4 regions of the Pantanalinema rosaneae CENA516 genome follow, and region 3 is predicted to be linked to each of the others. Evidence: riboswitches for the same ligand, from Rfam matches in the RefSeq annotation. Region 3 holds a riboswitch; each other region holds the start of a gene.
What was found. A riboswitch is a leader RNA that binds a small molecule or an ion and turns the genes downstream of it on or off. The one in region 3 is predicted to bind cobalamin.
Positions count from the first base shown of each region.

Region 1 (5,528 bases), on a different contig from region 3:
ACCTGATTTTGGTTGGGATTTATCAGTTGGCGATCGTAACAATTTCCATGTCGGCTGTGAAAGAGCTAATTAATCATGTGAAAAAATATAGAGGCTTTAGATCAATATAGGTTCATTGACCTGAAAATCACCAACTTCTAGGTTATACTCCTCATCACCATTAAGAAAGCTGGCTTCTCCATCGATCGCATTCATCTAATAGCCGGTTAAGTTCTGCCGCCACTTGCCACGGATTGCGCCCTTTAAATGGTGCTGCAACTACAGCTTCGTAGGGATTTCTCCCCGTTTGTTTCACCGCCGCGATCGCGGCTTTGGGAGCAAGTCCGCGTCCAGCCACCAGCCAAGCGGCTAAAACATGCCCTGTGCGCCCAATTCCGCCCGAGCAGTGAACCACCACCTTTTGATTAGTTTGATCCGCAGTGGCTAAGAACGGCAAAATTTGGTGGATGAGAATGTCGGGGGTGGCAAGGTGAAAATCCTCGATCGGGATCCAACAGACGCGATCGCGTCCAAAGGTCTGTTGGTAGACATCAAGTAAATTGGTATAGCGAGTCAGTTGCGATGCAGGCAGCAAACAGCAAACAGCAAACCCGCTTGATGTCCCGATTCTGCATAAATGCAATCCACTCAGTCACTCGCTCATGACGATATCCGGGACGAGCCGCGCCAAACACGATCGATTCATTCTCCATAGCGGCAGCAAATCTATACATAGTGCATGTGCATTGAGTGGCTCAACGATCGATTTCGACGCTTAGTGAAGTTAGTCGATAGTAGAGTATTTCATCCCAACAGTCAGGCTGAACTGGAACACATTTAATAGTGATATACTTTCAGCCATCGGTTCTAGTGGGGAGCAGCCGCTAGAGGTAACGGGGAAAGTCCGGTGGAAATCCGGCACTGTCCCGCAGCTGTGAAGCGAGGAATAACACCTCTCAGTCAGAATGCCCGCCGATGAATAATTCAAGCTCCATCACATCTGCGAGGTACGGGTGACAATCCAGTATTTTATTAACTGCTGCCCTAGTGCTGCACAGTCTATATTCTCCATTCATGCTGCTGCCGATACCTTTCTATCAGCATCTGACCCATTGAGCAGTTGGGAGATATATCGCGCTGCTCTGGGATACTGCTTTGGCGACAATGTGCTGTGTTTCGTTTAGCACCGGTCTAAGTAATTCCTGAGTCGCATCTGTCTAAACTCTCAACACCCTGCCGTTGCTGCTTCAGGACTGTGGGGAGGACTGCCGATTGTGCGATCGCTCAGTGCCATAATGACCCAAAAAAATTAAGACCTTTGCTTTAAACTGATTCTTCTAGGAGATTTGTATGAAACACTTGCATCGAACGCGGCAATTAGCTGCAATGGTAGGTTTGAGCGCCTATCTTGTGATCGGATCTGCCCAGCCTGCCCAGGCGATGCACATCATGGAAGGCTTTTTACCCGTTAGTTGGGCGGTGTTTTGGTGGGTTGTGGCGTTGCCCTGCTTTATCTGGGGAGTGCGATCGCTGACTAAAATCACTCGCGAGAATCCCGAACTCAAGCTGCTCCTTGCCCTGGCTGGAGCCTTTAGCTTTGTCCTCTCGGCGCTCAAAATTCCCTCGGTGACGGGTAGCTGTTCTCACCCCACGGGTACGGGATTGGGAGCCGTGTTGTTTGGGCCGTCGGTGATGACGGTGTTGGGGAGTCTGGTGCTGGTGTTCCAGGCGGTGCTGCTGGCGCATGGGGGCTTGACCACACTGGGAGCCAATGTGTTTTCGATGGCGATCGTCGGACCTTGGGTTGCCTATGCTGTTTATCGGCTCTTTGCCAATAGCGGTAAGCAAAAACTTGGTGTTTTCCTTGCCGCTGCCCTGGGTGATCTGGTGACTTATGTGGTTACGTCGATTCAGTTAGCCCTTGCCTTCCCTGCTGCCAATGGTGGTTTTCTGGCGGCGCTGGCTAAATTTGCTGGAATCTTTGCGTTGACCCAGATTCCCCTGGCGATCAGCGAAGGGTTGCTTACGGTGTTGGTGTGGAATTGGCTCCAGTCCTACGCCACCGATGAGTTACGCACCCTGAAACTTTTGCGCCCCCAAGCATGATCGGTTAATTCACTGTTTGTGATCTATTTATTCCCAGAGTTTTGCTATGAACGAACCCTCAAAAAACACGCCATCTACGGCCTCAACGTCAACCCATCAAGGGACCTGGTTAATTGTGCTGACCGTGATCGCATTGGCTGTGTTGCCTCTCATATTCGTGCGGGGAGAATACGGCGGCGCAGATGGGGAGGCTGAAGCCGCGATCGCCGAACTTCAACCGGATTATCAACCCTGGTTTGGGGGGGTGTTTCAACCGCCCAGTGGGGAAATTGAAAGCCTTTTATTTGTCTCTCAGGCGGCTATAGGTGCTGGGATCATCGGTTATGTGATTGGGCTATACAAGGGGCGCAATTCTGTCAAAAAATAAGGCTCTGAGTCCCAATGAACCTTTGAGTTGATTCGGTTGAATGCACCATCAAATTGATACGCTAGCCCATACTAACCAATTGCGATCGCTTCCTCCAGAACACAAACTTGGATTTGCGATCGCCCTGTTTCTATTAGGCTATCTAGCGCCTGCCCATGTGCAAGGGTTGATGGTACTCTGGCTATTTCTTTGGGTGGTCAAATATGCTCGAATTCCTGCCCAGATTTATCTCAAACTTCTATCTCTGCCCATTAGTTTTCTCCTATTAAGCCTGCCTGCGTTGCTGATTGGCATGGGGACGGTGGATCACCTGACAGCTTTTGCACCCGATGTAGTTTGGGGCATGCCCATCGGTTCCATCTATCTCTATCTGAGCCAGCAGGGGATTGAACAAGCCAGGGCTGTCTTTGTTCGGGCGATCGCCCTGACCTCTTGCCTCTATTTCATCCTGCTAACGGTTCCCATGTTCGAGATCATTCGTGTCTTAAATCGGTTAGGATGTCCTGTCCTGGTGACTGAATTGATGGGGCTGATGTATCGGTTTATCTTCATCCTGACCGACACGGTGGGGGAATTGCTCACTGCCCAACAATCGCGCATGGGTTACGGCACCTGGCGGATTGGAATGCGCAGTCTGAGTGTGTTAGTGGGACAACTGCTGCATCGCACGTTGCACAACTATCGGCAGCTTACGCTGGGGCTGACCGCTCGCGGCTACACCGGGGAATTGCGGGTTTGGCATCGCCGCCGTTATCAAGCCAATCGCCGCTACACTTCCGAAGCGATCGGCGGTTATCTATTGTTGCTCACCCTGACCGGCTTCCACTATCACACCATCCTATGCTGATGACGTTCGAGCAGGTAAGCTACACCTATCCCTGCAACCCCAAACCCACGCTACGTGAGCTTTCCCTTAGGATCCAGGCAGGGCGGCGCTATGCGGTGATTGGGCAAAATGGTTGTGGCAAAACCACGCTGTTTCGCCTTGCCAATGGGCTGTATCGTCCCTCGGTAGGGCATGTGTGTTGGGACAACCAACCGTTGCGCTACGATCGCTCCTTTCTCTACCAGCTTCGCCAACAGGTAGGTCTGGTCTTCCAAAATCCCGAGGAACAACTGGTCGCCGCTACGGTAGAAGAGGATCTATCCTACGGTCTGTGCAATTTGGGACTGCCCGATGCGGACATTGCTCAGCGTGTCCAGGAGGCTCTGGAGGCATTTAGACTGACGGATTTAGCAGATTTTCCAGTCAATTACCTGAGTTTGGGGCAAAAAAAGCGCTTGGCGATCGCTGACATTATGATCCTTCGCCCCCGCTTACTACTGCTTGACGAACCCACGGCGTATCTCGATCCTGGACAAGTTCGCAACCTGCGGCAGATGCTTGCCACGATCCAAGCCACCGGAACTACCCTTGTCATTGCGACCCACGATCTCCAATTTGTTCATGACTGGGCAGATTGGGTTGTTGTTATGCACCAGGGGCAAGTTGTGATGGAAGACCATCCCACGACCATTTTCAGTCATCAGTCTTTTCTACAGGCAATTGGTTTAAGTTAGTCATCTTTGGCATTGGTGAAATCAGGGCGATTGCATTTGTTAGACCTTGGCGCTCAAAGTGACTTTTATGATGATTAGTTATTCCAAGCATGAGTCTTGGTTGCTGCATGATTAGATACGAGAGGAGCGAGAGGCATTACGACAGGCGTTTGAATAAGTGGCAACTGCGGCATAACCATTGTGTTGGGACTCGGTAGACATATCCCATACTTGATTTGATAGACTTGGGGCATCAATTGGGCTAGGTTGACTTATGAGTATTGCCATCGATCGATCAATTCAACAGACACCACTTAGCTTTGACGAGTTCCTGGCTCGTTATGGTGGCGGTAACCGCTACGAACTGATTGATGGCGAGGTGTTCGATTTGGAACCAACAGGTGCCCATGAAGAAGTTGCCGCCTTCATTACCACAAAGCTCTGTGTTCAGATCGATGCCATAGGCTTACCTTGGTTTGTGCTTCAGCGAGGACTCCTACGCCCTATTAACATTGGGATCACAGCCTTCCGACCTGACGTTGCCGTTGTCGATCGCAATGAACTTATCAAAGAATCCCTGTGGTCTGAGCAATCCATCTTAACGCTAGGTAGCTCAATTAAACTTGTCGCAGAAGTAGTGAGTAACAACTGGCAAAATGATTATGCCCGTAAGGTCGAAGACTATGCCATTTTGGGCATTCCCGAATATTGGATTGCCGACTATGCCGGATTAGGGGGGACTCGACACATTGGCAAGCCCAAACAACCCACCCTCTCTATTTGTACGTTAGTGGATGGGGAGTATGACATTCAGCAATTTCGGGGCAATCAAACAATTGTTTCTCCAACCTTTCCTGATTTGAAGCTAACCGCTGCCCAAGTGTTGCAGGCTGATAGATAATACCGCTGCGAGCCAGAAATCCGATTTCCCTCACAATGGCAAACTTCTGAAGCGCGATCGTGGGGACATGGTGTATTGCTTTAGCTTGGTAAGAATTTTTTAAAGACTAGAGAAATTTATGGATTTTGGCTAACCATTCAAGTTAATTGCGCTTAAGCTTGGAACATTGGGTGTTGCCAGCAGAACAACTTTAGGAGTGGAGCGCTATGGGGCAGTTATTCGATCGTGTTAGCCGCGTGGTTCGAGCTGGGTTGAACTCCAAGCCAGGTGATTGTCAGGCGAATTACCTGAATGAAGGAACTGCTCTAGTGGCTGGAGGAGCAGTTACAGGTGCTTCTATTGGTAAGGTAGGAGTATTGCCTGGTGGCACATACAGCGTTGGTGCTGTTCCACTTGCTGCTGCGGGGACGTTAATAAGTGCAGCTCTTTACGAAGCCTTACAATAACAGCTTATGACACTAACCCTTAACCTATCACCAGAGTTAGAGCAGTATCTTTTGCAGGAAGCTAGCCAGAATGGGCTTTCTGTAGAGGCGTTGGCATTACAACTTTTGACAAATTCTATCTTGTTGAAGCAAAAGCAAACTGAAGCGGTCAACTTACTTCAGTCTTGGATTGATGATGAGGGTGAAGGGG
Region 1 covers NZ_JBLZFZ010000039.1:38,967-44,494, forward strand. The annotation lists gene ACN4EK_RS20830 (protein-tyrosine phosphatase family protein) at 161-574, opposite strand; gene ACN4EK_RS20835 (hypothetical protein) at 531-713, opposite strand; cobalamin riboswitch at 825-970, shown strand; gene ACN4EK_RS20840 (energy-coupling factor ABC transporter permease) at 1,330-2,085, shown strand; gene ACN4EK_RS20845 (energy-coupling factor ABC transporter substrate-binding protein) at 2,132-2,452, shown strand; gene cbiQ (cobalt ECF transporter T component CbiQ) at 2,493-3,299, shown strand; gene ACN4EK_RS20855 (energy-coupling factor ABC transporter ATP-binding protein) at 3,293-4,012, shown strand; gene ACN4EK_RS20860 (Uma2 family endonuclease) at 4,266-4,892, shown strand; gene ACN4EK_RS20865 (hypothetical protein) at 5,099-5,338, shown strand; gene ACN4EK_RS20870 (hypothetical protein) at 5,345-5,528, shown strand, end outside.
Region 1: linked by a shared signal. The riboswitch ahead of ACN4EK_RS20840 (energy-coupling factor ABC transporter permease) and the one ahead of ACN4EK_RS02390 (hypothetical protein) in region 3 are both predicted to bind cobalamin.

Region 2 (8,404 bases), on a different contig from region 3:
CAGTTGGTGCTGGCGTGTGGAGATGTGAGTCTGGTGCCGTTTGTCCGGGTCGGGAAAGGAGCGATCGCTGCCAGCCGAGAGGCCCTCAAAGCAGGGTGTTCGGTGGTGACGGATGTGCCAATGGTGGCAGCAGCGTTGGATCACACCCGCTTGCGGCATCTGGGCTGTGAGGTGACTACCCTGATCGATGATCCTCATGTCACGACGGCACCCGATGCAGAGCAAGCCTTTTGGCAGTATCAGGACTGGCAGGAGCCATTGAGTAACTGTCCTGATGGATGCATTCTGCTGATCGGCTATGCCCCCTCCATTTTGCTAGCGGTATGTCAGGCAATTCAGCAACAAGCCATTCAGCCTGCTCTGGTGATTGGGATGCCGATCGGGTTCAGTCATGCCCCGATCGCCAAACGCCAACTGATGCGATCGGGCTTGCCCTTCATCACGATCGAGGGGGCATTGGGTGGCGGGCTACTGGCAGCGACAGCACTGAATGCTTTAGCGGAATCGCTGATTACCAAGCCCAATTGCCACTGCTATCTAACAACTTAAGTATTTGCTTAGAACACAGGAAATTGCCCTTGTAGAAGTTCCTCGGCTTTAGTGCAACGGGCACAGGCACATCCCGTCGGAAGCAAAGGGCGATCGGAGGGAGATGCGACAGCAACAGAAATAGTGTGATGGTCAGTTGTAGGCTCTACCGAGGTTGATTGCAAGAAGCTAACAGGTGTACTGGCTTCAGCAGGACTGCTAACCAGTACCAAAGCAGCAAGAACGATAGGATATGAAAAAAGGGTAAGTTTGGTCAAGCTCATGGTTTTTTTGCCAGTACTTAGTCACCCAATTTAGCCTTTGTTCATAAAATTGTCATCAAAAAACATGTAGTATGGAGCGATTTCTCCGAGAATCATTTTGCCAATGGGCTGACGGTGACGGAGACGGTAAAAGACCAAAATTATCAGTGCAAGAGGGGCGACTGTATGAATCACTAAGCTGATTGGCATCGTGATGTACAGTGCAGCCAGTCCACCCCCACATCACCTGATTTCGGAGCAGTACATAAATGGCGATCACAAGCCAACTGAGGGGACCAACCCAAACTAAAATCTTGCCCCATTGGTGATTCCATTGCTATGTTGTTTTACCACTACCTAAAAAGCCAGTGATGATAGTAACAGGAAGTTTGGTGTCAGTGGTTGAGAAATCAGACATAGAGGCTGGAAAAGGGAGTAGGGAGTGGGAAGTGGGGAGTAGGGAGTGGGGAGTAAGGAATAGAAAGTTGCAGAAATCAAGGTATTTAACCCCATTCTCCACTTCCCCATTTACGACTTAATGAAAAGATGGACTATGACGAATTAGATCCATAAATTCCTGACGGGTTCTGGCATCGTCGGCAAACACACCCTGCATGGAACTAGTCACTGTCCAGGAACCGGGCTTTTGTACACCCCGCATCACCATACACATGTGGGTAGCTTCCACCACAACGGCAACACCCTGCGGGTCTTCACCCATGCCTAACAGGAGTGTGCGAACCGCTTGCTGCATCTCTGCTTCAGAAACGGCTGGCTTTGATTCTGTGATCACCGCTTGCTTACGGATATCGTCAGGAGAAAAGGATAGTGTCATGAGTGAAATTGAGTTAGGAACATTAGTCGTAAGGATGAGGGGTAAGACACGCAATACCCCTCCCTCCAGCAGACAACTGCACTACTGAAAGACTTGGGATCAGGCAAGGCAGGCGGTTAACTGTTGTCGCAGTTCGTCTGCATTCAGGTTGCGCCCGATCAAGACCATCTGAGTTTTCGGCGGAGTCCGCCATTCTTCTCCTTGCAAGTCGAATCGAGGACCACTCAGTTGAAAGACATTGCGGAGATCACTTTCTGCGAACCAGAGGATACCTTTGGCTCGGAATACCTCTTTGGGCAATTGTTCTTGCAAGAATAGTTCAAACTTTTTCACGTCAAAGGGTCGATCGCTTTCAAAGGCGATCGACACAAACCCATCGTTGTCCAGATGATCGGAATGGTGATGATGGTGTTCATGAGGATGCTGGGTGTGATCTTCATGATGACCATGCGAATGGTGATGATCATGCGAATGATGATCGTGATCGTGCTGAGTTTGCTCAATCTCTTCTTGAACGAGATCGGCATAGGCTTCTGGGTTGTTATATCCTACGTCCAATATCAACGGCAGTGGCACCTTTCCATGCTGGCTATGAAGAATTCTGGCACTTGCTTTGACCGTATTGATGTAAGCTTCTAACTCCTGCACTTTCTCCGGTAATGTCAGATCCGTTTTGTTCAAAATCGTGACATCTCCATAAGCGATTTGTTTCAGTGCGGCTTCGCTGTCGAAGTGATCGGGGGTAAAGGTTTCAGAATCGACAACGGTGACGATCGAATCGAGCCGAGTTAAGTCACGCAGTTCCGTTCCCAGAAAGGTCAAAATAATCGGCAGTGGATCGGCAACACCCGTCGTTTCAATCACCATGTAATCGACCCGATCGTCCCGCTCCAGCACGTTATATACCGCATCCACCAAGCCATCATTGATGGTGCAGCAAATACAGCCATTACTTAGTTCCACCATGTCTTCATCCATTGACACCAGTAACTGACTGTCGATGTTAATATCACCAAATTCATTCACCAAGATCGCAACTTTTAGATCCTGGCGATTGTTCAAAATGTGGTTGAGTAATGTGGTTTTACCACTGCCGAGAAATCCCGTGATAATCGTGACAGGCATTCCTCGTTTGGGAATGTCCAGGGTGCTGGGAGTGGGAAGAGTTGTTGTGTTGGTCATATCCAATTCCTCAAATTAAATCGCAATGCGTTCAACTAACTGTGCTTTAATTAATTCAGCATTTAAGTTTCGCCCGATGAACACTAACTGATTATGCTTTGGTGACTGCGATCGATTCTCTTTCAGAGACATTGCATGAACGCTTTTCATATCACATCGCTTACCACTCAGTTGCAAAATATGGCGCAGTTGGCTGCCCTGGAACCAGACAATTCCCTTGGCGCGGTAAACATCAGGAGACAGATGATCCAGAAAGTTTTGGAATTTGGGTAAGTCGAAGGGGCGCTGGCGCAGTTGCTCTGGAAGCGATTCGCTTTCAAATGACACCGCTACAAACCCATCATTTTCTAGATGATGAGAATGTTTATGGTCATGATGCTCATGAATTGGCTGGGATGAGTTGAGGTAGGTACTGGTATCATTAAATCCAATATCCAAAATTAACGGCAGTGGCACCTCTCCATATTGAACCGAGATGATACGAGCGCCTGATTTGATCGAGCGAATATAATCTTCCAATCCATTCACGATTTGAGGAGAAACCAGATCGGTCTTGTTCACCAGAATAATGTCTCCAAAGATAAGTTGGTTGAGTGCGGCTTCACTCTCGTAATGAGTGGAGGTAAAGGATTCAGCATCCACAACTGTCAGCACTGAATCTAGCCGCGTGACATCCCGCAACTCTGTACTGACAAAGCTCAACATGATCGGCAAGGGGTCAGCAATGCCAGTCGTTTCAACCACAATGTAATCAACTGAGTCATGGCGATCGACCATTTCATACACAGTATCAACCAGGCTTTGATTGATGGTACAACAAATACAGCCATTGCCCAGTTGCACCATGTTTTCATCCACAGAAACTAACAGTTGCGAGTCAATATCAATGTCACCAAACTCATTCACAATTACAGCAATTTTTAAGCCTTGGCGATTGTTCAGAATATGATTGAGCAGCGTGGTTTTGCCACTGCCCAAAAAGCCTGTGATGATGGTAACGGGTGTGATGCGCTGAGGAACGCTCACCGATTCTGGATAAACTTGCATCACTGAATTGGACATAATGCCTCCTTAAGTTCGCAAGTAAGTCGCAGCCAGATGATAGACCAGCGCTTTCTGTTGCATGGTTTGAAAAATATTGTAAAAACCATTGGCACGAGACGGAGTCAGGCTGACATCCAGCCCGGTTTGTTGAATGAAATCGGGCTTTAACTGGATAATTTCTGCGGGGGCCAACCCGTTCAATCCTTCAACCAACAGCCCCACTAATCCCTTGGTTAGTTGAGAGTCGGAATCGCCCTGAAAGATCACCTTGCCCTGCTGCAAACTGGCAGTCACATACACTTGAGAAACACAGCCAGAAACTTTATGGTCTGCCACCTTTTGCTCATCGGGAAATGGCGGCAGGCAATTGGCAAAGCAAAGCAAGTACTCATAGCGCCGCTTCGGTTCCGAAATCTGTTGGAACCGCTGGACAATCCGCTCAAGGGAGGCAGGCAAGGGTTGGGAGACGGGCGACATACTGTTCTAGTAGCAAGCTATCTATAAAAATGATAATCATTCTCATTATATAGGAAGTGGGTGAAAAACTGAAGCAGTTCTTCGCAAGCGATACCACCCCTGCGGTTGATCTACTTCCTATGTGGTACTGAGGCGCACTGCTCATAGCAGTGTGCTGATTTAGCTAAACCCGAAATTCAGAATGTGTCATAATACCCTGATTGTGTTATTGTTCAGTTACTTATTCGGTTCTGATGGGGAGCAGCCATCAGACGCAAGGGGGAAAGTCCGGTGCAAATCCGGCGCTGTCCCGCAACTGTGAGCCGATTTTAGATTGCCGATTTTAGATTTTTGATGGGGGTGTATTGCGACCTCAGGCCAAAATCCAAAGTCCAAAATTGTGTGAGTCAGAATGCCCGCCGAGTTGTCAACCCGTTACATAATCATCTGCGAGGTACAGATGATGGCTATCTTAGCTTTCAAATCATTTACTGGGCTTAGGGCAATTTTTCTTAAGTTGAATTTGTAGCGTCTTCATTTGAAGTTGCCGATTTGTAGAAAAGTACCCCTGCTCAGGCATTGATTGGTTGAAGCCACATTCCAATATGTGGCTTACATGGCTGTTGTTCCGGGATTGTTGAATCCTGCTAGGCAGATATTTGGGTTGCCCGCGATCGCTTCATTCTGCTTGTTTACGGCAGAAGTGAAACAGATTTTTGCAACTATTTTCAGTGTTAAGACGCTACAACCATGTTCGTACAAACCATTCAAACTGCAATGACGGGATATTCCCACGTTGGTAAAAATTGTGAAGTCAAAAGAGCAGTAGAAGCCTTACAGCCAGTGCGGGAGGAGAACCATGCGACCTCAAGATAGCACCTGGCAGGGCTGTTTCGGCTACTGGAAAAATCTATTCATTCGAGAAAACCTTTTGCCACTGGGACACGCCGCATGGCAAGGATTTATCACTCAAGGACGAGGCATCGTGGTATGCCATGTGGTGCTCGTCGATGCTAAGTCTGTGGATTGGAATAGCGACATCGTGGAATACCCACTCCAGTTTGTTCCTCTCCCCAACATTTCAGCCTACTTGCAGTTTCTCAACCTGGAAGCAACTTTAATTGATACCTTTTACGATCGCCCCTGGCAACCCAATGAACCGCATCAAACTCGATTGGTCTTTATTGGGCGATCGCTGAATTCAGAACCAGTTTTCTCTGCACTCCAGAAGAGTACCAATGCTCAGCCAGTTTAGCGTTGTATGGAAAATTTCTTTTTGTGATTGTTTTAACGAACTTTCTGGCGATGGACTACAACGGTTGAAAAGGGTAGTAAATCCAATAAATCTGATCCAGGTCGAAGCTGAAACGTCGGGAATTTTAATTGCCAATCTTTCCAGATTTGCAAATAACGCGATGGTTCATGCCCCACCTTTTGCGATGGCAGCAAAGCTCCCGTTAAAATAGTCTTCTCCAGGATGGCTTCGGCAAACCCAGTCACCTCAGATAAATCCGCTTTCGTCAAATTGGTATGACTTAAATTTGCCTCGGTTAAACAACTTTGGTGTAAATTTGCCAGAATCAAAAATGCCTTTGTCAAATTTGCTTGCGTGAAGTTAACAGAACTGAGATTAGAGCGAATTAAGAATGCGCCACTTAAATCCGCTCGATGCAGATTTGCACCACTGAAATCAACGCTCATCAGAGATGCACCACGCAAATCGGCGCAGTTTAAATCAACATCCCGCATCCGGACATCTCTGAGATAAATACCACGTAGATTGACTCCTCGAAAGTCACGATCGCCCCGTCGATAGCGTTCTAAAAGCTCGTCTGCTCTCATGTAGGATAGTTTAACCCGATTGCTTGCAGTTTTGCACTTCGGCATAATTTAACAGACCGCATCCGGCTTGACTATCCCGGCAAGGGGCATTTGAGGATTATAAAATGATTAAGAGCATACATATTCTGGGTTGGGTCGCCATACTGTGTGGGATTTCGGGATTTGACGGAAGCCTGACCGCTACTGCTACAAATGGTATGCTGCGCGATTCCGCCCAGGACAAATTCGCTTCATTAAATGACCATCAACAACTTGCGCTTCAGCCAACTCGTCCGACCGAAACACCCGATCAATGGGTAGAACTAGGACGGCGAGTGCATGGAGGCTTTGGCTCCTACATTGCCTTGGGCATTCGTATCGGTTTGGATGCTATGCAACGATTAAATGCAGCCCCCCGCACACTGGATGTCACCTACTACAGTGGGACGATCGCACCATGCCCTTGTGTTGCAGATGGCATCATGATTGCCACCACTTCAACCCCTGGACAAAACTTGTTGCAAGTTGCTACGACTACCAGCCCAGAGGGAACTTTTGGCGTTGCTGAGATTCGCGATCGCAAAACTGGAAAGATGCTCCGCTACACCATTCCAGCAACTACCAGAACGCAATTGGATGTCTGGAACCAGGACACCACTGGACGACAACGCTACGATGCCGTAATGAATGCTTCCGAAGAGTCGCTATTCTCGGTAGAAGCCATCCCCTGATTCGCTGTTCAAATCAACGATATATTTAGCCAAGATTGAAGCCCCAGCAGGCGAACCAACTGGGACTTCAGGGAAGTTTTGAGATGCGTAGCAGGAATGACAAACCACCTACCCAACGCTATTAAACAACGCTACCCATAGAACTCCTGCTGCACCCACAGCCAGCAGTAAATTTGTGAAAAAGCGACCTGCCTCCGCATTAAAGCCAAGCACTTTATCTTCTTTGCCAGCAGTGAAAAACAGTGACCATGCCTGGTTTGCACTGATGACTTCAGACTGAGCGTTAAAGCCAGGTCTGAATACAACTGGACCGATCAGATACTTGTTGGGAAAATCGAAGTCAGTTTTCATGAGAGTTATCTCCAAAATAGATGACGTTTACTGATCTAAAACTTACCTAGAGGGAAAAGCCTACAGCCCTGTCAGCCAACCAATTACACCGTGTCCAGTTACCACTTCCAGGATCAGGGCAGACACAAAGCCAATCATTGCCAGCCGTCCATTCAGCTTTTCCGCATATTCGTTAAAGCCAAACTTTTGGGTGTCATCCACATACATCTTGGGTTCAACCGCATAAACATTGGCACGTCCACCCTCTTCCATCACCTGTCCACGAACCATGATGCTGTTTCCTTTTGCTTAACCTTATGTAACAAAGTATAGCTTAATGTAAATAAATATTGCAATAATCTTGACATAAGAATCTTTTCGTATAATCTGAACCGGAAAGTCGGCTAACCGTAAAAATGCTTCTGAGTACCAATACAGCTAAGAATCTCGAATCAGGAGCAACTGCTGCTTAACCCAGCTAATCCGACCTTCCCGCTCAAATTGACCGAGCAGGCGGGTCACGGTGACACGGGTAGTCCCCAGGGTGTCAGCAAAATCCTGATGGGTGAGTCGAAGTTTAATCAGGTGTCCCTGCTCTGACTCATGACCAAACTTATTAGCCAGCCAATCTAATAGTTGCCAGAACCGATGATGAATCTGTCCGCTACGAACTCGCAGCAACTCTTGAGTTTGGTGGAGATGGGAAAATAAGATTTGATTTAACTGATCGCATTCATTCAAATGCAGAACCCGCGCCTGAACATCTGTTAAGCATTCCATCTCATACGGTTGAATTCTGGTCAGAGATTGCCCAATGACATCTCCTTCACCCCAGAAACCAAGCGCAATAACCGTACCATCATCAGTCAGGGTGTAGGTACGCACTGCGCCAGATTCAATTTGCCAAAGCTGGTTGCGATGGGCAGGCAAATACTCCCGCCGTTTAAACAACCGAAGTATTAAACCCTCTGGCTTTGCCAGCACTAAATTAGAATTTGCCATTGGTTCTGTTAAGAGAGGGGTTAGGAGGAGAACCCATCGACCCTTGCCCAACTACGCTGATATTTCAGGGTCGTGAGGCGGAAAAGACAACTGGCCTGTATTTAGATTGGGCTGGGAGGATTCGATCTCACTTTCCTGGAATGATAGGACTGATTTTGTTGCCTAATAGTCTCAATAGCTAGGGTAGGCATCTCTTGCCAGCAGGTTGGGCA
Region 2 covers NZ_JBLZFZ010000061.1:338-8,741, reverse strand. The annotation lists gene ACN4EK_RS26085 (precorrin-8X methylmutase) at 1-549, shown strand, start outside; partial or broken gene ACN4EK_RS26080 (GTP cyclohydrolase I) at 1,327-1,500, opposite strand; gene ACN4EK_RS26075 (CobW family GTP-binding protein) at 1,726-2,808, opposite strand; gene ACN4EK_RS26070 (CobW family GTP-binding protein) at 2,824-3,870, opposite strand; gene ACN4EK_RS26065 (SufE family protein) at 3,880-4,329, opposite strand; cobalamin riboswitch at 4,538-4,746, shown strand; gene ACN4EK_RS26060 (hypothetical protein) at 5,168-5,563, shown strand; gene ACN4EK_RS26055 (pentapeptide repeat-containing protein) at 5,596-6,150, opposite strand; gene ACN4EK_RS26050 (formylmethanofuran dehydrogenase subunit E family protein) at 6,255-6,860, shown strand; gene ACN4EK_RS26045 (hypothetical protein) at 6,969-7,211, opposite strand; gene ACN4EK_RS26040 (chlorophyll a/b-binding protein) at 7,272-7,481, opposite strand; gene ACN4EK_RS26035 (Crp/Fnr family transcriptional regulator) at 7,629-8,192, opposite strand.
Region 2: linked by a shared signal. The riboswitch ahead of ACN4EK_RS26060 (hypothetical protein) and the one ahead of ACN4EK_RS02390 (hypothetical protein) in region 3 are both predicted to bind cobalamin.

Region 3 (8,404 bases):
CCTTACATCCGCGATCATTTCTGGTTTTACGCGGAGAATAAAACGCTGGATCAGCAAAAGGTGATTCACGCGATCGCCACCATGCAGCAGTGGATCGATACGGGCATTTCAATGGAACTGTTGTTTAACCTGAATGCAGGCGTGTACTTTCCTGACGAACTCGATCGCTGCCTGACTGCAAAGGATATTTTTGCCACGTTGATCCTGGCTTGGAAACTGGGATGTAAGGCAATTTACTACATTCGCACAGTTCAGAAAGACAGTTTCAAGGAAGCGAATGACGGCTGTGTGGCTTGTGCCAATTAACGAACATTACAGGATGAACTGACAATGATTTCAAGTCAATCAACTCGCCCGTTTTCATTTGACACATTCAATCGGATGCCGATTAATCCCGTTTTTAATCCCAACGGCAGGGACGATACTGGACATCGCACGATCTGGTTTGGCGAAACCACCAACCTGATGCAGTTGAATGATGTGCGTTACGGTTGGGCCGTGGGACTTTATCGCCAGATGCGAGAAAACTTCTGGATTCCCGAAAAAATTGACATCACCCAGGATGTTACCGACTATGCCAACCTCACTCCTGCCGAACGCCGCGCCTTTGATGGCATCCTCAGTTACCTGACCTTTCTCGATTCAGTGCAAACCTGTAATGTGCCTCACATTAAAAGCAGCGTAACGGCACCCGAAGTATCACTCTGTTTAGCGGAACAAATTTCACAAGAAGCGATGCACAATCAGTCCTATCAGTACCTGATTGAAACTGTGATTCCCAGCGATCGCCGTTCAGTTGTCTACGAATTTTGGCGCAGCGATCGTGTTCTCAAGCAACGCTGTGAATTCATTGCCGGACTCTATCAAACCTATGTGGATCATCCGACTCCAGAACATTATTTTGTTTCACTACTGGCAGATTATTTGCTAGAAGGATTGTATTTCTACAACGGGTTTATCTTTTTCTACAACCTCTCTTCCCGTATGTTGATGTCGGGGAGTGCCGATATTTTCAGAATGATTAACCGAGATGAACTTTCCCATGTGCGGCTCTATCAAAAATTAATTCCAGAAGCGATGCAGGTTTTCCCGTATAGCCTGGAGCAAATCTATGAAATGTTTGCCCTGGCTGTAGAACACGAAGTGAAGTGGAGCAATCACATTGTGGGCGATGACATTCTGGGCATCACGACCACCAGCACTGAACAGTACACCAAATATCTAGCCAATCAGCGGTTGAAGGCGATCGGCTTAGAGCCGCTGTTTCCAGAGATGAACTACAAGAAAAGTCCCTATGCTCATCTGGAGCGGTTTTCGGATACGAAGAAAGAGGCAAATACAAAAGCCAACTTCTTTGAAGCCAGTGTCACCAGCTATGTCATGTCCTCCAGCCTGGAAGGGTGGGATGATTTTTAGGAGACTTGCTGCTGCGTCACGGGTGGATAAAGATGGTGCATCACCTTTTTACCCTTCCCCAGATGAGAATCGACAATCTGTTTCGCCACCTCTGGAGTGACGCGGGTATACCAGGTTCGCTCACGTAGTGCTTCAGAACGCGGGTCGCCAGAGTAAAACACCACTGGTCCCAACTTGCAAACTTCCAGGCAACCTGCATTCATCACCGTCACATCCAGTCCAGCTTCCTCAACGGCTTGTTGGAGGGCTTCATAAGTGGGTTGCCAGTTGCGCGAGGGGTAGCAGCGACTGGAACGACAAACCGAGATGTAGGGACGCTTCAAGGGATTATGGTCAAACGGAATGGGACGATCGCCCAGCACATAAATCTGACGCAATTCCTCATATAAACTCAGCTTGTCGAGTTGGGGTTTGCCTTCCGGTAATAAGTCTTCATCTGCTCCCAAGAACGGATTGGGCAGAAACAGATTCATCATCTTTTCGCCCGCTCCATTCCAGAATTGAATGCCCCAACTCCGAGGTTCACCCCGCTCATTCAAGCGACGATACAGCGATGCTCGGTGGATCAACCGCTGCTGCCGAAGCTCCGGTGGCGTTTTGCAAAGGGGACCGCCCAAATGCTCTTCCACACACAGATGTAGATGCCATGCTTCGGTGACGACAGTGAGGTAGCCATCGTAGAGAATACAAATCTTCGGCGGCTGCGTAAATTCCAGCTCTAGAACACTGCCTTCCACCACATGACCCACTTGAGTCTCTTGCCAACGCTCTTGAAACAGAGTGTAGAGCAATGGACCGACGACATCGATCGTGCAAGGAAAGTCTTCATATTCAATGCTCTGCCCCGCATAGACAGGTTCTGTGCTGCGACGGTTGAGCGGGGTAATCCAGCGGGAGAATTCACTCATGGGATTGATCACAGTCTTCAGGTCAACGAGAAGTACGCTGTAGAATTCGCTGGTGGTTTAACACCAGAACGGTGTAGAAGGCAAAGAGGGCGATCGCCCAAATGCTGTCTCGCACAAACATTCGCAGGAACACATCAACCGTAAGACCATGCATGCCGACCCATTGATTGACCAGTAGAGTGCCGCTCTGATAGGCGGCAAATCCCAGCAACAGCGATATTCCTAACCACAAGCCCTGTCCTGCCCAACTCCGGCGGCTAAACGGTTGCGGCGTTGAGGCGATTAATACCACAGCAATCGTTCCTAGCAGATAGAAATGAACATTAACAATGATCGGCGGGAATTCTGACTCAGAGTTTTTGCTAAAAGTTCAGCAATCTCCTTACATCTTCGGGACAGCGGCAGATTCACGCTGCACTTCCCCCTTACGTCTGACGGCTGCTCCCCATCAGAACCGATGTCTCACCAAAGAATAGCATGGCGTGAGGAGAGCCGCACATTGTGAATCAAGCAGTTGAGCATACTTAATGTTGCGTAAGGTAACAACGAGGTTGAGTATTCCAACTTGCAGTGATACGCTCCTACTGTGTTTGATCGGCTCTGGTGGGGAACAGCCACCGGAAGTAAATGGGGAAAGAGTAGTGCAAAGCTGCCGCTGTCCCGCAACTGTGATGAGAGTTTGTCCTCTCTAAGTCAGGATGCCCGCCGATGTCAAAATCCATGTTGGATAAACCAGTCTGCGAGGCTACAGACGGACATGAAATTGCGTCTAGTGTTGCGCCTTGCCATCATGGCAGGGCTAAGTTGCTATTTAATCGTTGGTTCGCCCGCGCCTGCCCAAGCGATGCACATTATGGAAGGGTTCTTACCTGTACAATGGGCGGTATTTTGGTGGGTGGTGTCGTTGCCGTTCTTTCTTGTGGGACTGCGATCGCTGACTCGCATTACCAAACAAAATCCTGAGTTAAAGCCACTGATAGCGTTAGCAGGCGCATTTACCTTTGTCCTATCTGCTCTAAAAATTCCTTCAGTAACAGGCAGTTGTTCACACCCTACGGGGACAGGCTTAGGAGCGATTCTGTTTGGTCCTTCGGTGATGACGGTGTTAGGTGCTCTGGTATTGTTTTTTCAAGCATTGTTACTAGCCCACGGTGGCTTAACAACCCTCGGTGCCAATATGTTTTCGATGGCGATCGTTGGTCCATATGTAGCATATGGTATCTATCATCTGATCTTAAAAACAGGGCATCAAAAGGTCGCCATTTTTCTGGCTGCTGCCTTAGCAGATTTGTTTACCTATGTCACCACTTCAATTCAGCTTGCTCTGGCATTTCCTGCTGCTCAGGGTGGTTTTATGGCGGCATTCCTTAAGTTTGCTGGGATTTTTGCTGTGACACAAGTTCCCCTCGCAATTACTGAAGGATTGCTGACGGTGCTGGTATGGAATTGGCTGCAATCTTATGCTCGCCCGGATCTAGAAACCCTGAAAGTATTGAAGCAGGAAGCCTAAAATCATGAGCAAACAACCGACGAAATACGAGAACTGGCTGTTGATCATCGCAGTTCTAGCGCTGGCAGTGCTGCCTTTGATCTTTGTCAAGGGTGAATATGGGGGTGCCGATGGACAGGCTGAAGCCGCGATTGGGGAAATTCAACCCGGATACGAACCCTGGTTTAAGCCCTTGTATGAGCCACCGAGTGGGGAAGTAGAAAGCCTTTTATTTGCTTCCCAAGCGGCATTGGGAGCGGGGGTGATTGGCTATGTCATCGGGCTGTATCGCGGCAGCAGTAAGCGACAGGAACAGGAGAAAGAGTGATTGCATCATCATCTTGATGTTTACACTTACGCAAATCGCCTGCGGCAGATTTCGCCACAACAAAAGCTGTTATTTGCGATCGCAGTGCTTGTCATTGCCCTGATCACTCATCCCATTCCACAACTGCTGATTGCGGTTTGGTTAGGCATATGGACTGTAGGGTATGCTCGCATCCCTGCAAGGGTTTACCTGAGTGTTTTGATGGTTGCTGGACTGTTTTTGCTGACGAGCATTCCTGCGTTAGTAGTGAGCGTTGTTGCAGTCGATCAGATCGCATCCATTCAACCCGATCCAGTTGCCGGTATCACGTTTGGCAATGGATATTTCTTTGTTAGCCGAGACGGGCTGATTCGAGCCTTCCAAATTGGCATGCGATCGCTTGCCTGTACGTCCTGCCTGCTGTTTTTACTATTTACCATTCCGTTTACCGATCTGTTGCAGGTACTACGACAGTGGCGTGTGCCGATACTGCTGACTGAACTGTTACTGCTGATGTATCGATTTATCTTCTTGTTTTTAGACGTGGTGACTGAACTGCAACTAGCCCAAAGGGCTAGAGGTGGCTATCGTACCCGTCAGCGTTGGATGTATAGTGTGGGGCTATTGGTGAGCCAATTATTGGTGCGATCGCTGCAACATTACCATCATTTTTCTCTTGCACTAGCATCTCGTGGTTTTAATGGGAACTTTCAAGTTTATTCCAACGTGTCTTACCGCTACTCTAAACGATATGCGATTGAATCTTTGATTGGATGTGTTGGCTTAGTGATTTTGAATTTTGGCTTTTAGATTTTGGATTGTAGATTCCTCTTTGCCCCTTGACTCCCCCACCTCTCCATGTGCTCCACTCTCCTCGAATTTCAAGCCGTTTCCTACACTTATCCTGGTACAATCCAGCCTGCTATCCAGGACCTCAACTTAACGATCTTCGCAGGGCAGAAGACGGTCATTTTAGGACACAACGGCTGTGGCAAATCAACGTTGCTATTTCTGGCAGATGGGTTATACCGCTGTAGTTCTGGTATGATTTCCTGGAAAGGTGAGCCCCTCCAGTATCGTGCATCTGTTCTGAATCAGTGGCGGCAACGAATTGGTTTAGCATTTCAAGATCCAGAGCAACAACTGGTGGCTGCGACCGTTGCTGAAGATATTTCCTACGGACTTTGCAATCTATCATTATCCAAAGCCGAGGTTACCCAACGTCTGCATCAAACCCTGCTCGATTTTTCCCTCCAGGATCTCGCCGATCGCCCCCTCCATCACCTCAGCCTGGGGCAAAAGCGACGGGTGGCACTGGCGGGTGTGATGGCATTAAAACCAGAATTGCTGTTGCTGGATGAACCCACTGCCTTTCTGGATCGCCTGCAAACCCTTCATTTGTTTAAAGAACTCGATCGCATCCATGACGCTGGCACGACTATTGTGATGGCAACCCACGATCTCGATCTTGCCTATCGCTGGGCAGATTGGGTGATTGTGCTAGATGAAGGACGATTGGTGCTATCCGAGCAAGCCCAGCAGGTTTTCACGCAGGTGGATGTCCTGAACCAGTTACAACTGGGTATACCCACCCTTCTAGAATGCTGGTATGCACTTCCGGCAACATGGCGCGATCTGAGATCGCCCCCCAAAACGATTGCGGAGTTGCGATCTTACGGTCTGAACCGTTTTACGGTATGACTCAGAAAGGCTCCAACGGAGAACTTGTTCATTCTCTCCTTTTATCAAAGAGGTCAAAATGCAGGAATCGACCTATCCCATTGCAACTCCAAAGTCTAGCCGCTGGTCGGTTGTTTGGAGTGCCGTTGCCCAACATCGTCTCTGGATCGTGCTGCTAACGGCGATTGGCAGTTTGAGTAGCGTCATCTATGCCCATGCTCCCCTGGTTGCCTTTGGGGCGATCGCCGGAACCACCTTGCGTCCCAAACGCGCTTTCGGTGCAGCGATCGCCATCTGGCTGGCAAATCAGTTATATGGGTTTGGGTTGCGCCACTACCCTCAAACGGCAGAATCAATGATCTGGGGATTGGTGATGGGACTGGGAACGGTAATGGTCACCGCGATCTCTGCCCTGCGCCCCACCTTCAGCCAAATGACTCGCAAAGGACACAGGATCTGGGTAGCGATCGCCCTTCTGACTGGATTCGTGGTTTTTGAAGGCTTGGTTTTATCGCTGGGGTTTCTGCTGACCGGAAGCCATGTTTTTACCTGGGCAATTCTGGGTCGCCTTCTGATGAAAGAGGTGCTGTGGGGATTTGGGCTAACTTTGATTCATTTCGGCTTTGCCCAATTTCTGACGGCTAGAGGTGATATTAGACCCTGACTTGAATAAGATCTGAACCACCATTCAGATGGGAATGATTCTCGCTATCATAAAGGGATAGCTGAGAATGGATTTACGATGACTGGTTCTTCTTCCCGAAAGCAAACGGTTTCTCCGGTTGAAGCACCTGGATGTGGTGAAACCCTGGTTCATCTCGACACGGTGCGGCAGTTACAGGGAGACGTGTTGGCGACGGATAAAGCTCAGCGCATGGCAGAGTTTTTTGGCGTCCTCTCTGATCCACATCGGTTGAAATTGCTTTCAGCACTGGCTCAACGGGAACTCTGTGTTTGCGACTTAGCGGCGATTGTCAAAATGGGTGAATCGGCAGTCTCCCATCAGTTGCGTGTGTTGCGATCGCAGCGGTTGGTGAAATACCGTCGCAAGGGGCGCAATGTTTACTACAGTTTGGCAGATGACCATATCATTGCTCTCTATCGAGAAGTGGCTGAGCATTTGGATGAAGGCTAGCATCTCCCGATAGTCATCTGAACTCATCCACCGATCACAATCCGCTTACTACGGGATATAATCTCCGTTATCTGAACAATCTTTCAGATGTTCATGTTTATCCCGAAGCGGTATTCCTATGGCAGAACCCCATCTCCACAACGATTGCTGCGGTCACAGTCATCCCCACAATCACGACGAACCGCATCACCATCCGCAGCCCGTTCCTGATTCAGTCGCGGCTCATGACCCCTGTTGCGGGAGTGAACCCGTTGTCGCGGCTCCTATCACTGCCACTCAGCATCAGGATGGGTGCTGTGGACATGATCACGGTCATAGCCATGATCATGGGGCAGATGGGTTCAGTTTGAGACGAGAGCTACGACCGATTGCCATTGCCGCGCCTCTGTTTCTGGCTGGGTTAATCTTTCACAATGCTCTGCATGGCACACCCTTTTCCATCGCCGAATATGCGGTTTTGATTCCGGCGTATCTGACTAGCGGTTGGGGGGTATTGACCACTGCCGGACGAAATATTGTGCGGGGACGCATCTTTGACGAAAACTTTCTGATGACCATTGCTACTCTGGGCGCGATCGCCATCCACGAACTGCCAGAAGCTGTGGGTGTGATGCTGTTTTACCAGGTTGGGGAATTGGTTCAGGGCTATGCGGTAGGGCGATCGCGCCGTTCGATTCGAGCGTTGCTGGAGGTACGACCCGATACTGCCAACTTGAAGGTGAATGGGGACGTGCGATCGGTGTCACCAGAAACAGTGGCGATCGGGGATCTGGTATTGGTGCGTCCGGGGGAAAAAGTGCCCCTGGATGGCGAGATTCTGGAGGGCAAGTCTCAAGTCAATACCGCTGCCCTGACAGGAGAATCTGTGCCCCGCACATTGCGAGTTGGAGATTGGGTTCTGGCAGGTATGGTGAATCAGTCGGGAGCATTGACCATCCGTGTCACCAGGCGGTTTGCCGACTCCTCGATCGCCCGTATTCTGGAACTGGTGGAAAACGCCCGCAGTCGCAAAGCCGATACCGAAAAATTCATCACCCGCTTTGCCCGTTACTATACGCCCGTGGTGGTGTTCCTATCGCTGGCGATCGCCCTGCTGCCGCCGTTGCTGATTCCCGGTGCGACTGCCGCCACCTGGACATACCGGGCACTGGTCCTGCTGGTGATTTCCTGCCCCTGTGGACTGGTGATCAGCATTCCCCTCAGCTATTTTGGCGGAATTGGGGGAGCCGCCAGACGGGGCATTCTGGTCAAGGGTTCCACCTTTTTAGATGCGCTAACTCAAGTAAAAACGGTGGTGTTTGACAAAACGGGCACCCTGACGCAAGGCAATTTCCAGGTGACGGATGTGATTCCCTATAACGGTTTCAGTCCCCAACAATTATTGGAACTGGCAGCCCAGGCTGGCTCACAGTCTAATCATCCGGTGGCGCAATCGATTCGAGATGCCCACGGCAAACATGTGGATGGAG
Region 3 covers NZ_JBLZFZ010000003.1:47,058-55,461, reverse strand. The annotation lists gene ACN4EK_RS02405 (ribonucleoside-diphosphate reductase subunit alpha) at 1-306, shown strand, start outside; gene ACN4EK_RS02400 (ribonucleotide-diphosphate reductase subunit beta) at 331-1,416, shown strand; gene ACN4EK_RS02395 ((2Fe-2S) ferredoxin domain-containing protein) at 1,413-2,324, opposite strand; gene ACN4EK_RS02390 (hypothetical protein) at 2,347-2,616, opposite strand; cobalamin riboswitch at 2,643-2,798, opposite strand; cobalamin riboswitch at 2,903-3,048, shown strand; gene ACN4EK_RS02385 (energy-coupling factor ABC transporter permease) at 3,082-3,834, shown strand; gene ACN4EK_RS02380 (energy-coupling factor ABC transporter substrate-binding protein) at 3,839-4,141, shown strand; gene cbiQ (cobalt ECF transporter T component CbiQ) at 4,142-4,930, shown strand; gene ACN4EK_RS02370 (energy-coupling factor ABC transporter ATP-binding protein) at 4,979-5,821, shown strand; gene ACN4EK_RS02365 (hypothetical protein) at 5,880-6,464, shown strand; gene ACN4EK_RS02360 (ArsR/SmtB family transcription factor) at 6,543-6,935, shown strand; gene ACN4EK_RS02355 (heavy metal translocating P-type ATPase) at 7,054-8,404, shown strand, end outside.

Region 4 (8,404 bases), on a different contig from region 3:
GCGATCATCGGGTGGGTGGTATCCAATATACGTTAGGGAGCATTCCCCTGCATCCAGAACAGCCTTGCCTTGATTTTACTCAGGGAACCTTCGATCGCTTGAGTGCCGCCGAGCAAACCAAAGATCCGGATTCAGGAGCCTGGGGCGGACGACGTACCGTTGGCGGTTCTCCCTGGAATACGCCCTCGCAGCTTACTGTGGAGGAAATTGTAGCGATACTGGATTGATGGCTGAAGGAGATGAAATGATTGCCGGTCTTGCCGCCTTGTCTCCAGGTTTCTTCAGACAAGTTTCTTGCCCCCATGATAGATTACAGGTTGAGTTGCTGTTTGTTATCCCGTTATCCAACGGTAGGGTTACTGCCTACCCTTGACCTGCTCGGGTGACATCCCCTTCTAAACTCGATCACCGCTCTAAGACGAGTAGACTACGCCATGCCGACCTATCGATCGAAAACCTCCACTCAAGGACGCAATATGGCCGGTGCCCGTGCCCTCTGGCGTGCCACCGGAATGCAAACTGAAGATTTTGAGAAGCCCATCATTGCCGTTGCCAACTCGTTCACGCAATTTGTCCCCGGACATGTTCACTTGAAGGATCTGGGGCAGTTAGTGTGCCGTGAGATTGAAGCGGCGGGTGGCGTAGCCAAGGAATTCAATACGATCGCGGTAGATGATGGTATCGCGATGGGGCATGACGGGATGCTCTATAGCCTGCCCTCCCGCGAGATCATTGCGGATTCAGTCGAGTACATGGTGAATGCCCATTGTGCCGATGCTCTGGTCTGCATTTCCAACTGCGACAAAATCACCCCTGGGATGTTGATGGCGGCTCTACGGCTGAACATTCCCGCCGTGTTTGTCTCCGGTGGCCCGATGGAAGCGGGGAAGACGAAGCTGGCTGAGCATAAACTGGACTTGGTTGATGCTATGGTGGCGGCGGCTAACGACAAAATCAGCGATCAGGTGGTGGAAGAGTATGAGCGGTCTGCCTGTCCGACCTGTGGCTCTTGCTCCGGCATGTTCACCGCCAATTCCATGAATTGTTTAACTGAAGCGATCGGGCTGTCGTTACCGGGTAATGGTACGGTGCTGGCAACCCATTTCGATCGCAAGGATTTATTCCTGAATGCGGCACGCACCGTTGTCAGCATTACCCGGCGCTACTACGAGCAGGGCGATGAATCCGTCCTCCCACGTTCGATCGCGAGTGTCAAAGCCTTTGAAAATGCGGTGGCGTTAGACATTGCCATGGGTGGCTCGACAAACACCATTCTGCACTTGCTGGCGGCTGTGCATGAGGCAGGGGTCGATTTTACGATGGTAGACATCGATCGCCTGTCGCGTAGAGTTCCCCAACTCTGTAAGGTTGCTCCTAACACCCAGAAATATCACATTGAGGATGTTCACCGAGCGGGTGGGATTCCGGGGATTCTGGGCGAGTTGGATCGGGCGGGACTGCTCCACACGGATATACCAACCGTTCACAGTCCAACGATGAAAGCAGCCCTTGATCGCTGGGATGTCATGCGGACTAATGACGCGGCTGTGCATACCTTCTTCAAAGCGGGGCCTGCTGGCATTCCCACCCAACAAGCCTTCAGTCAATCGACTCGCTGGGACTCCCTTGACCTCGATCGCGAGAACGGCTGTATCCGTCGCCTCGAAAATGCTTACAGCACTGAAGGGGGACTGGCGGTACTCTACGGCAACTTAGCAGAACGCGGTTGCATCGTGAAAACGGCTGGCGTAGACGAAAGTATTCTGGTGTTTGAAGGCAAAGCCCGGATCTATGAAAGTCAGGATGCGGCAGTTAAAGGCATTCTGAATGACGAAGTCCAACCGGGAGATGTGGTAATCATTCGCTACGAAGGTCCACGGGGCGGCCCCGGGATGCAGGAAATGCTGTATCCCACCAGCTACCTGAAATCTAAGGAGCTAGGCAAGGTCTGTGCGCTGTTAACCGATGGTCGGTTCTCGGGGGGCACGTCGGGGCTATCGATCGGGCATGTGTCGCCGGAAGCAGCAGCCGGTGGCAACATAGCGCTGGTACAGGATGGCGATCGCATCTTGATCGACATTCCTAATCGCCGGATCAATGCTGACCTATCGACGGAAGAATTAGCCAATCGGCGGGTAGCAATGGAAGCGAAGGGTAAGGATGCCTGGAAACCGGCTCAGCCCCGACAGCGACGGGTGACAGCCGCCCTGAAAGCCTATGCTCTTCTGGCAACCAGTGCGGATCAAGGGGCGGTGCGTAACCTGGAGATGCTCAATTAACCGGTAGCACACTCAACTTGAATCTGAAGGTTTAGGGATGCTGAGACAACAGTTTCAGCATCCCCATTGCCTTTAATTGGAACATGTAGGAATGGGAATTAAATAACTCCGCATCTCTTTGTACGGGCGCGGCATGCGGCAGAGATTTTTGGGACAATGGCAAGGACTTTTTACCGAATGCCACGCCCCTACGCAAAATTACACCTTAATCAATCTGTAATCCTTAGGCGATCGGTAAGGGAGGCAACACCGCATGAATGCCCTGTTTCACTGCTTCTGGACGATCTTTATAGGGTACTCTGCCATCTGGAGCCGCCGCATACTGCTGACAAAATTGTAGGAGTTCAGGGATGGAATCAGTAGGAGAGAGTTGATGCAAAATAAAGGTAAGTTTCTGAGGTGCGGTAAATGCCACCATACAGGAACGATCGCAGGCTCCCATACAGCGTACTGGTTGCAGATGGATGCGATCGCGAATTCCAGAGGTTTCTAGACCAGCTTTGAGCTGGTTGAATAACAATTGCCCTTCACTTAACCCCTCTGGTGCGGCTTCAGTTTCAGCCAACTGGCAGAGTGTACAAACCAACAACGTATTTTGTGTCATGGATTCCCTGGTGATTTAGATGGCATGATCAAGCTGAAATTCTGTCCAACGCTGCTGCATCTGCTGGTAACAAGCCACTGGAGAGACGGCGAGATTTTGGAGCAAATTAATATCGGGTCGTCCCTGTTCATTAATCAGCAACAGTACGTCTCGGGCAGGATTGTATGTCTCGATCGTCTGGAGCAGTCGTGTGATCAATCCTGTGTCCAGGTTTAAAGCCTGTAAATACTCCGATACGTGTGACATGGGAATGAAGTGGGTCGTATATTCCACTAAGTCAGCCTGCCAATCCACAGCCCCGGCATCTGCGATCGCCATCTCACAAACGACCATCCCCCGCCCGTGGGTGATGAACCCTTGCCATGCGGCATGTCCCAGGGGCAGCAAATTCTCGCGAATAAACAGATTTTGCCAGTAGCCTAAACACCCCTGCCAGGTACTATCTTGAGGTCGCATACTTATCTCCCAATCGTTGCCTTGTCATCATGTCTAAATCCTGTGAAAATGCATCTTTGGCACTGTGTTGCCCCATCACCACTGCCGCCCCTGACTCTCGGCATCTAATGAGTGCTCTAGGGTCGATCGCCCCCAGATGCCCGTCTTGCTGTAGACCCAGATAGTCAGGGTGATGGTAGTTCTGAACGTCTACCGGGTCAGTTCATTGAATCGTGATGAAATTCTGAGCGATCGCAGCTGAGATGCAGAGACAAGCCGCGATCGTAGCCTAAGAATAAAATAACAAAATTGACCATCATCCGTACCTCGCAGATGAAACATAACGGGTTTACCAATCTCCTAAGGAGCCATCAGTCGGTGGGCATCCTGACTAAGAAAGCACGATCGCTTTCATCACAGTTGCGGGACAGCGGCAGATTTGCACTGCTCTTTCCCCCTCACGTCTGAATGGCTGCTCCCCATCAGAACCGACTTGAGTATATGCAGAGTAACACACAATCAGGTGATGCGGCTGCACTCCCTCAACGAATGTGATACCGACTGATCCCCCGAGTCTCAGGATATCGAACTTAGGACAGTGGTGAAAGCGGCAATCGGTACGATACGGTTGGGAGTCAGTCACCCTCAACCGTAATGGCAAATTTTCAGTTCCAACAGCACTCCCATGCCTTTTGGCAGTTCTTGCAGCAGGTATTGCAGGCACACTGGCGATCGCTGCTATTGCTGGGGCTGGGGGTAGGTCTACCCTTGTTTTTATTTGAGCAACTGGCAGTTGCCATCTCCCGGCAGCAGGGGGGCTTCCTGTGGGATGAGCCGATTTTGTTAGCCGTTCATGCCACTACGACAGTATTCTGGGATCGGCTGGTTCCAATCTTGACGCGGCTGGGTGGGTTTAAGGGGGTCACTCTCCTGACCACATTGTTATCATTCTGGTTACTCCGGCAACAACGGTGGCGATCGCTGATTTATTTGCTTCTAACTATGATTGGCAGTGGGTTGATCAATCGGCTGGCTAAGGCGGTATTACATCGAGTGCGCCCCAGCTTATGGACACCCCTAGCTCCTGAAGCGGATTTTGCTTTTCCCAGTGGTCATGCGACGGCGAGTATGACGTTTGTAGCAGCGATCATCATTCTTACCTGGGGAACTCGCTGGTGTTGGTTAGCCGTCTTAGGCGGAAGTAGTTTTGTGCTGGCGATCGCCTGGACCCGGTTATACCTGGGGGTGCATTTTCCCAGTGATATTGTGGCAGGCTGGTTAGTGTCAATTGCCTGGGCGATCGGGGTGAGTGTTGCGATTCGACCGCATCTGACGGCATCCACCCGGCGGGAGGAAGTTCAGTTAACTACGGAGGAAGCCCAAACCTTATCTAGAGACAATCTGTAGAGGTGAGTATATTATGCCATGACCACGATCGCCTCTACATAAACTTTCTGGCGTTTCTTGTCTACATCTAACACAACCCAACGAATTGGCTCTCCCTGTTTCTGTAACTCCATCTCGATCGCCTGTTCTAATTGGGCTAATGAGTCACATAGATCAACTTCTATCCGAATCAATTGGCTTACCATTAGCATTCCTCCACCATATCCAAATGAATTGTGATCTCAAAGTGCCGCATTAGAGTCTGATTGGTTTCAGGACAAGTTGATAGCGGATTCAACGGTCTGTTCCCAGGAATGGAGCGCCCGTAATTGCGGAGTTTTTTTCGATTGATGGGTTTCCATCCGAGTGAGCACATCATCCAAAATTGTGATTGCTTCAGCGATAAACGGGCCTTTGTTTAACATCACACATTCAGCCCGTTCAGCCATGGCGGCATCGGTCATCTCGCCGCGCGATGGTGCCCCTTCTTTAACCAAACTCTCTAGCACTTGCGTTGCCCAAATCACCGGAACATGCGCCGCTTCACATAGCCAGAGAATTTCTTCTTGAATTTCTGCTAGTCGCTGATAACCGATTTCTACCGCTAAATCGCCTCTGGCAATCATGACTCCAAAGGATTGTTTGCCCGCCGCATGAATGATTAACTCTGGCAGATTGCTAACCGCGATCGCCGTTTCAATCTTGGCAACGATCGCGGGACGGGAGGAGCGGTTTCCAGAGCGTTGGGCTAATTCGCGTTGCAGTAATTCAATATCGGCAGCATGTTGCACAAATGAGTAGCCAATAATATCTGCATGGGTGGCAACAAAGTCTAAATCCGTCAGATCCTTTTCCGTCAGGGGACTCAGGGGAAGCACAATATTGGGGAAATTCAAGCCTTTTTCCGATCGCAGTTTGCCCCCTTTAGGACTGGCATGAGTCACCTGAAGCATCAGTCCCAGTTCACCATTGGGTAAGGGCACATGGGTATCGACTACGCGAGTCCGAATCTTACCATCGTCAATATAAACTGGTGTGCCAACCGTTAATAGATCAAGAACTTCAGGAATAGTACAACAAGTTTGGAAATGCGCGATCGGAGCTTGACTAGCCTGCTCAGCTTCAGCCTGCGGTATAGGATCAGGCTCACTCCGGGATAGCAGGATGTAATCCCCCTGGAAGAGGCGCTTTTTGCCTAGTGGCGTTATTACAGTCCCGGTACGGATTTTGGGTCCCGCTAAATCCATCATGACTTTACAGGGCTTACCTAGCTCCTGTTCCGCCCGTCGCAAATGCTCAATCATCTGCTGCCAAGCCTCGGGGGTATCATGGGCACAGTTAATGCGGACACAGTTTGCCCCCCGACGCACCATCTCTCGCACCAGTTCGTAATTCGTAGCCGCCTCACTGGGTAGCGTCACCATAATCCGGACTCGGCGCTGGGCAGGAGATTGCCCAAACAAATCCTCTGTGTTCTGTTGTAGGAGGCGATTACCTTCAAAGAAGGCGGCGATCGGCGGACGGTTGAGCAATGGGGTACTCTCTGACCCACACATGACCGCCAATGTGGCAATTACCGCGTCTAGATTGGGCATCACCCGGGCTTCGATCCGCCCCAGTGACGATAACCCCCAGGGCATGAGTGCTGCTTGCAACGATCGCAGATCATGCCGACGCAGGGCAAGATATTCCGCTAGATTTAAGGCACTGATGAAGAATTCCGATCGCTGAATCTGCGATCGCCATTGGTCAAAGGTTAGTTGTCCATCTTGTGCCACAGTGTGCCGCAAATCCTTGAGAGTAGATAGCAAGATTTGGGGATTGGCAAGGTTGAGTGGTTCAGCCACCACTTCTGAGGTAGAACTCATGACCATAAAAGTCTCCTGAAGCGATGTAATTCGATTGAGACGTTATTGCTTGGAAGTGACTGACTTGGCGTTAGTCTGTTTGCTGGCTTTGGGCTGCTTGTTGCTATTACCAGAATCAGGCAGGGTCAGGGCAGTGGGGGTCGTGAGCAGCGATCGCAGGGACTGACGAAACTCTAACGAAAGATATCGTTGCTGAAGCGGTTGCCAATTTTGCCAAAAGTTGGTTTGATCCTGTTGCAGGACGCGATCGACACTGGGTAATACCTTAGCGACATCTGCCTTGAGCGTAGACTCTAAAAACTGCCGCAGAACCACATGATCCTGAAGCTGTCCCAGCAGATCTTGAATGGCTTTAAATTCGTCTACTCGTTCCAGGTAGGTTTGATCATAGAACCCAGCAAAGAATTCTGCCTGGTACCGCACTCCCTTAATTTGCTTGCGTAAGCCGTGGAGGAGTTGGTTAAACTGGTGGAATTGGTGATTTAATTCCTGAGAGTCTGCGATCGACACCAGCGCCACCTCGCCTGATTGGATTGTTGTGCCGACCAGCCAGCCAGGATGGAGAAATAGTTGGCAAACCAGGGGCAGCAACAAATCCGGTAAAATCTGCAATACCGCTAAACTACCCATCGGCGTATAGGTTGGATTGTCTAACCAGGCTTGCAGCGATTGTTTAACTTTTTGGTAGCGATCGCCATTCAGAGTTTTTTGTAATTGGGAAAAACTTTGGCGACGGGTTTGGGATACGTGCTTGAGTACCGCCTCAAATTTGGGCTGTTCGGCCTTCTTTAATAGAGGTTGATAGTGAGTGATTAACTCTTGCTGTAAGACATCTAAATCCCGGGTTCCTCCTAAACTTTTGGCAATTTTACCGATCGCGGCATCATTGGCGGATTTGGGAATGATGATCGTGGTGCTGAACACCTTTACGGCTGTTCTGAGCCGCCGCATACTGACCCGCATTTGATGCAAGGGCTCTGGATCTTTATCTTTGAGAACGGCTGCCTCTTGAGCGATAATTTTTTCCACGTTTTGCTGAATAATTTGATGAGCATATTCAGCCAGCGTGATCGAAGGATTGAATCGTCGCGCCTTCATACGAATTTCCCTGAAACCACCACTCTTTTCATAAAAAAAGACTTTGCTATATAAGACCCGAACTTAATAAGTTCATTGTCCCACCTTAGCCGCGATCGAGGGATGTTTTTGGGGCAAAAATAGAGCATTTGTAATATTTTGACAGGCTTTTTTCAGAGCTATTCATGGGTTGTGGGTGACTGAGTTCGTCAACTGATCCCTACAAGCCAGAAAACCGTCCATTGCATCGGGTGGAATCCCTGCCAGTTCTGGGTTTTCTTCAGATCGAATTAAACCACAATAGAGAGTAGACCCTGCATGGAGAAGCGATTTTGCGACCATCGTCTGCTAGTTCGACGACGACTGAAATTAACTCTACTCCGGCAATCCCATCATCCTCTGCCCATAAACCCCGTCTGTGGATGCCCGATCGCGTGTTGTTCACTCCGGCGGCTCTGGATCAACCCTGGGGACAGCAGATTCTAGACCGGGTGCAAGCCTTGGAATTACCGATCGCCGAATTATCCCGCAATCGATTAACCGGGCTACGCGGCGAGAGCGATCGCGACACCTACGACATTTCTAAACGGACGCTGGCCGTGGTGACGGCTCCCCCCAGTCAGCTTAAACTAAGTCCGATTCCGCCTTCAGCCGACTGGCAGTTTCATTTAGCAGAGGGCTGTCCGGCGCATTGTCAATACTGTTACCTGGCAGGTAGTTTGCAGGGCCCACCTGTGATTCGCGTGTTTGCCAAC
Region 4 covers NZ_JBLZFZ010000001.1:66,085-74,488, reverse strand. The annotation lists gene ACN4EK_RS00215 (hypothetical protein) at 1-227, shown strand, start outside; gene ilvD (dihydroxy-acid dehydratase) at 435-2,279, shown strand; gene ACN4EK_RS00205 (DUF1636 domain-containing protein) at 2,503-2,883, opposite strand; gene ACN4EK_RS00200 (hypothetical protein) at 2,899-3,339, opposite strand; cobalamin riboswitch at 3,679-3,826, opposite strand; gene ACN4EK_RS00195 (phosphatase PAP2 family protein) at 3,973-4,725, shown strand; gene ACN4EK_RS00190 (hypothetical protein) at 4,737-4,910, opposite strand; gene ACN4EK_RS00185 (pyruvate kinase) at 4,977-6,578, opposite strand; gene ACN4EK_RS00180 (CHAD domain-containing protein) at 6,615-7,670, opposite strand; gene ACN4EK_RS00175 (spore photoproduct lyase family protein) at 7,982-8,404, shown strand, end outside.
Region 4: linked by a shared signal. The riboswitch ahead of ACN4EK_RS00200 (hypothetical protein) and the one ahead of ACN4EK_RS02390 (hypothetical protein) in region 3 are both predicted to bind cobalamin.